Linked DNA regions of Syntrophobacter fumaroxidans MPOB. The protein of the gene in region 2 interacts with the protein of the main gene of each other region in a pairwise test. Links are inferred from orthologs where the notes say so. Each region holds a gene or a part of one and is shown on either strand. Other genes may lie near its edges.

The links. The genes of interacting proteins can lie anywhere in the genome.
Region 1: the proteins of pheT (region 2) and secD interact in binary tests that used the Escherichia coli proteins (3 or more experiments, as listed by UniProt). The link is inferred for Syntrophobacter fumaroxidans MPOB from one-to-one orthologs.

Annotation. Positions count from the first base shown.
Region 1 is NC_008554.1:1,533,109-1,536,171, forward strand. Bases 52-3,042 are described here. They hold secD (protein translocase subunit SecD), read right to left. Parts: upstream 2,353-3,042; coding sequence 751-2,352; downstream 52-750. Other genes in these bases: secF (protein translocase subunit SecF), read right to left, coding at 52-718; yajC (preprotein translocase subunit YajC), read right to left, coding at 2,547-2,891. Outside these bases: more of secF, read right to left, coding at 1-51. UniProt on the Escherichia coli protein: Part of the Sec protein translocase complex. Interacts with the SecYEG preprotein conducting channel. SecDF uses the proton motive force (PMF) to complete protein translocation after the ATP-dependent function of SecA.
Region 2 is NC_008554.1:518,382-521,528, reverse strand. Bases 73-3,147 are described here. They hold pheT (phenylalanine--tRNA ligase subunit beta), read right to left. Parts: upstream 2,774-3,147; coding sequence 371-2,773; downstream 73-370. Other genes in these bases: pheS (phenylalanine--tRNA ligase subunit alpha), read right to left, coding at 3,072-3,147; SFUM_RS02200 (PilZ domain-containing protein), read right to left, coding at 73-349. In the rest of the region: more of SFUM_RS02200, read right to left, coding at 1-72.

The sequences.
Region 1 (3,063 bases), 1.0 Mb from region 2 along the record:
CGAACACCTCGATGGTGAACTCCTTGTCGAAAATGATGAAAATCCCTATGGTGATCAGGATGTCGTGCACGAGGGACACCAGTGCCCCGAGCGCGTAAGGCAACTTGAGGATCCAGCACAGAACGAGCGTGACGCACAGCGCCGCCACAACAAGGTAGGTGACGTTCGTCTGGAGAGCCTCCATGAAGTAGATCCCGACCATCAACACGCCGCCCATCACGGCACTGGTAACCCATTTGAATTCGAACCTGCCGGAAATGTAGATGGCGATGAAGAGCAGCGCGTAGTACATCGCCTTGAGCGCTTTCTGCCGCAGATCTTCGCCCACTTTGGGACCCACCATCTCCACGCGGAGCACGGTGGCCTTGCCTTCACCGAAAGCTTTGGCAAGATCGCGATCGAACTTCTGCGACAGGGCCTGCAGCTCGGACGGCATGGCATCGGTTCGGATCAGGTACTCGTTGTTCTCCTTCGAACCGACTTGCTGGATGGTGCTGTTGGCGGCCTCTTCTTTGAGCGCCTCCCGAATCGCGTCCGGGTTTGTGGGCTGGCTGAATTTCACCTGGAGCAGGGTTCCGCCGGCAAAGTCGACGCCCATGTTCAGGCCTTTCAAGTAGAACGCCGCCAATCCGATCAAGAGAACGACGACGGACGCAAGGAACGCTTTGTAGCGCATCCCCACAAAATTCAGATTGATACCGGGCTTGATCAGTTCCATTACCGCTCACCCCTTTTGGCGTCCGTGACGGACTAGATGCTCAGAGTTTTGATCCGCCGCTGGACGAGAAGGTAGTCAAAGATGACGCGCGTGACGAAGATCGCCGTAAACATGTTGGCCGCCAAACCCACGGTCAGGGTGACCGCGAATCCCCTCACGGGACCGGTGCCGAACTGGAGCAGCACCAGGGCGGCGATGATGGTGGTGACGTTCGCATCGAGAATCGTCAAGGTAGCCCTGTCATAGCCCGTTTCCAAGGCTGCCCGCGGCGTCTTGCCCAATCGCAGTTCTTCCCGTATTCGTTCATAGATGAGTACGTTCGCGTCGACGGCCATGCCGATGGTGAGGGCGATACCCGCAATGCCGGGCAGCGTCAGGGTGAACCCGAACGCCGCCATGCCCGCCAGCACCAGGAGCACGTTGAGCGCCAGGGCGAGGTCGGCCACGACACCTCCGAACCGGTAATAGATGAGCATGAAAAGAATGGTTCCGATGCCGCCCACGATGGATGCAAGCACCCCCTTGTTGATCGAATCGGCCCCAAGGGAAGGCCCGACCGTCCTTTGCTCGAGGATCTTCACCGGCGCGGGAAGCGCACCCGCTCTCAGCACGATGGCCAGATCGCGAGCTTCCTGGTCGGTGAATGATCCCGTGATGGTCGCCTTGCCGCCGCCGATGGTCTCCTGGATGACCGGAGCGGAGTAGACGACCCCGTCCAGCACGATGGCAAGCTGCTTCTTCACGTTGGCTTCAGTGATCTTTTCAAACAACTTGGCCCCCTGGGCGTCGAAATCCAGGGCGACATATGAACTGCTGTGCTGGCGGTCGATTTCCACCTGGGCGTTGGTGATGTATTCGCCGCTCATGAGGGTCCGGTCGTTGAGCACGATTTGACTTTCCGTCCTCTGCCGGGTTGTCCGGTCCGTGTGCTTCATGGGATAGATTTTGGTCCCCGCCGGCGCCTTGCCCGACTTCACGTCCTGAGGGCTCACGCCCTCCGCCACCAGCTTGAATTCCAGTTGGGCCGTCTTGCCGATAAGTTCCACGGCGCGCTGCGGGTCTTGAATGCCGGGCAGCTGCACCAGGATGCGATCCTCGCCCTGCGGCCTGATGTCCGGTTCGCTGACGCCGAACTGATCGATGCGATTGCGTATGGTCTCCAGACCCTGGGCTATGGCCGCCTTCTGGACCCGTTCCACTTCTTTCTCGTGGACCGTCAGCATGACCTTGACGGTTCCTTCGGGCTGCGTTTCGGCGCTGACCCATTTCAGTGTGGGAAATTCTTTCTCCACGAGCGGGCCGATTTGACTCTGCTGCTCGGTCCCCGGGAGCTGAACCTCTATATCCCACTTGCCGGTCTTGTCGATCTTGTTGAACGCAATCTTCTCTTTCCGGAAAGCGTCCTTGAGGTCCTCGGCCAAGCGCGTCGCAGTGTTGCTCACCGCTTGGTCCGCTTCAACCTCCAGGATGAGATGCATGCCGCCCTGGAGATCGAGTCCCAGTCTGATCTTGTCTTTCGGCAAGAATTTGCTCCATCCCGGAGGCAAGGTCGAGACGAAAGTCGGCACCAGATAAACGACCCCCACAATGAGGACCACAACCACAAGAAGTGCTCGCCATTTAAGATTGCTCAAGTTCGCTCCTCCCGAAGCTCAATCGAGACTTTCCCTGAATCCGAGTGGGCCCTCCCTCTCCATCGCGCACGGCACGGGAACGCAACGCCACTCGGCCGGAACATGTTTTCCCGCTGTGACCGGAACGGGAAAGGGCACCCGACGTTTCCGCCCGCACCCGCCCGCATGTCAGGCCGCCGATGGCCCGAGGGCGCCTATTCGGCGGGAGTCTCACCCTTGGAAATCAAGGCCGCGATGTATCCTCTGTGCACCTTGACTCGAACCTTGTCGGCAATTTCGATAGTCGCCACCGTGTCGGTCAAACCGGTGATCTTGCCCTGCAGTCCTCCTTGCGTGAGGACGACGTCGTCCTTTTTCAGGTTGCCCAGCATGGCCCGGTGTTCTTTCTGTTTCTTTTGCTGAGGCCTGATCAGGAGAAAGTAGAAAATCGCGACCATGATGATCAATGGTGCGAAAGCCGCCAGACCGCCGCCTGCGCCTTCCGCGGCGCCGCCCTGGCCAGTCGTGCCCATTGCATAAGCAATACCGGTCAAATCCATTTGGTCCTCCATGCTGCCTTTTTAGGTTGCCGAACCGGAAATCCCCTTGCCTTTCCGGAACATAGGCCGTGCCGAGCTCCCGATTCCCAATCCGGTAACCTCCATGCATCCAAACGAAAGCGTTATATAAACGATATTTTGTGAAAATTGTCAATGGTCTTGAGCCGTGCGG
Region 2 (3,147 bases):
CCGGATATTGCTCGGCCAACTCGGCCAGCAACCGCTCCGTGTCGCGTTCCGCATTGACGAACTTGACCCCCATCCCTCTCGGGGTCAACGCATCCGACGGACCATGAATGTTCGCCCAGACAACCTCGCCGTAAACCTCGACGGGATTCCTCATGCCCGGAAACTGCAGCACGAGCCTGAGCTTGGCGTTCAGCGGCGCCGGCTCCTGGCAGACCACCAGAATCCCGCGCTCGTTGAAATGCATCGATGTCCCGCGGCGCAATTGATCACCCATGAAATACGTCACCAGACAGGGCTGTTTCTTCTCCGGTCCCCCGTCTTTCGATGATGGACGTTCCCGTTCGCTCATTCTTCGGTCCCTCGGCTGTGATCATCTCAACCTGGCGTCGAACTCCACCAGAACCTTGCTCACCAAACCTTCATGGAGGCGGTTCACTTCCTCGTCGGTCAAACTGCGGTCGGCAGCCCGGTAAACCAGCCTGTACCCGATGCTCTTTCTTCCGGCCCCCAATTGCGGGTCTCTATATATATCGAATATATCGATGTGTTCCAAGAGCGCTTCACCCTGACTCCGGATGAAATCGAACGGCCCCTGCACGGGAACGCTCTCGTCCACGACGAGCGCCATGTCCCGCGAAACCGACGGGAATTTCGGCAAACTGCTGAAAAAGGCGGGCGGCCGCGCGATTCCGAACAGTCTCTCGAAATCGAGATCGAACACGAACACGGGTTTCTTCAGGTCGAAGGCGGCCCGGACGTCGGCGGCCACCCTTCCCACGGCTCCGAGGTTCAGTTCCCCGTGCATGATCGTGGCGGCGCATGCCGCGTCCAGATAAGGAGGCGGAGCTTCGGAGTCAAATCGAACGCCCTCGATGTGCAAGAGTTCCAGGATCCCTTCCACGATGCCCTTGGCGTCGGCATAATCCACGTCGTCATCGCCGCCGTAGAGCAGGTTCAGGGAACGCTTTCCGGCCAGAATCCCGGCCACCTCGTGGACCTCCTCGGGGAGCGGGGCCCCCTCGACGGGCAGAAACACCTTGCTCAATTCGAACAGCTTCAGATCGTCGTTCTTGTGATCGAAGTTGTACCGGGCCGTTTGCAGCAGGCTCGGCACCAGCGTGGTGCGCATCACCGCCTGCTCCTCGCTGAGCGGGTTCCTGATCTGAACGGGATTCAGGCGCCTGTCGCCCGCCGGGAATTTCAATTTCCGAAGGGATTCCATCGAAACGAACGAGTAGTTGATGGCCTCAAAGAACCCCGCGCCCTCGAGATAGCCCTTGATGTCCATCCGCGCCTGCAGATGCCGATCCAGCGAAGCGGCTTCCATTCGCACCTCGGGGTAGGTCACGGGCACCCGGTCGTATCCGGCCAACCTGGCGATTTCCTCAGCAAGATCGACTTCGCGCGTGATGTCGGGCCGGAAAGTCGGCGGGATCACCTCGAGGCCGCCGCCGTTCTCCTCGACCTGCATCTCGATGGAGCGGAGCGCCCCGGCCATTTCCGCGGGGGTGAGGTCCGTTCCCAGAAAACGATTCACCCGGTCCGTCCTCAGGACCAGCACCGGTTTCTCGGCGGGGCGAGGATACGCGTCGACCCTTCCCGTCGCGAGGTCTCCGCCGCCGACTTCCACCATCAGTTGAGCAGCCCGGTCCAGGGCGCGGATCACACCCTCCGGGTCCACACCCCGCTCGAAACGGTAGCTCGACTCCGTTCGCAAGCCGAGCTTGCGACTGCTGCGCCGTATGCACCTTGGTTCGAAGCAGGCGCTCTCGATGAGCACGCGCCTCGTCCGCGCGCCGATTTCCGAATCGAGTCCTCCCATTATCCCCGCCACGGCAACCGGTCCCACACCGTCACAGATCATCAGGGTATCCCCGAACAAGATTCTCTCGGTTCCATCCAGCGTGGTGAATCGTTCGCCCTCGCGGGCATAACGCACGACGATCCGTTGCTCGCGCAAAAGGTCGAAGTCGAACGCATGCAGCGGTTGCCCCAATTCCATCAGGATGTAGTTCGTCACATCCACGATATTGTTTATGGACCGCAATCCGACGGCTTCCAGCCTGTCCTTGAGCCATTGCGGAGAAGGCCCGACGGTGATTCCTTCGATAACGCGCGCGGCATATCGCGGGCATCCATCCGGAGCATCGATCCGAACCGAGGCAAGGGAATCGACCTCCGGCCCGGTTTCCCGGCACGCAACGGCCGGATATCGCAACCGCACGCCGGAAATGGCCGCGATCTCGCGGGCAATGCCGACGATGGACAGGCAGTCGCCGCGGTTGGGGGTCACCGCGACGTCGAGGATCGTGTCGTCTAGATCCAGGGCTTCGGACAAGGGCACCCCCACAGGCACCTCGCCCGGCAGAGGCCAGATTCCCGAGGCGTCTTCGCCCAGTCCCAGTTCCTTCTGCGAACAGAGCATGCCCAGCGAGGCCACCCCTCGAATCGTTGCCTGCCCGATTTTGACACCACTTGCCAGTTCGGCGCCGGGAAGCGCCAGCGGAACGATCTGCCCCGCCTTCACATTGGGCGCGCCGCACACGACGGAGTACCGTCCGTGCCCGTCGGAAACCTCGCAGACGCTCAGACGATCCGCCCGGGGGTGCGGCTCAACCTTTTCCACCCGTGCCGTCACCACCCTGCCCAGGCATGGATGCAAGGGATGACAGCCGTCGATTTCGAGCCCCACCATCGTCAGTCGATGCGTCAGTTCCTCGACGGAAAGCGAGGTCTCAACATAATCCCGGAGCCACTTCAAGCTGACAATCATCTCGAATTCCTTAATGTTATTATCGGCATGGCAGCGTTTGAACCCAAGCGAATACTATCATCGACCGCCCTCGCGACACCCACTCCCTGCATCGGGCGCGCAGACGAATGCCGGCTTTCACGCCTCGGCACCGCGCGCACAACGGCTGCCCATTCGATGACGACGGCTGAAGATCGGAATTACAGGGTGGGACGGAAGGCGGATGCTTGAAAGTGACGGGGCTGCCCCCTGCGATTCCGCCACATATCCCGACTGGCGTCGCCTGGACGTCCGTTCGTGCGCCGGAACGGTTCCCGGCTTAAAACTGCCTGAGGAAGCGGAAATCGTTCTCGAAGAAAAGCCGCAGATCATCGATCCCATATTTGAGCATGGTG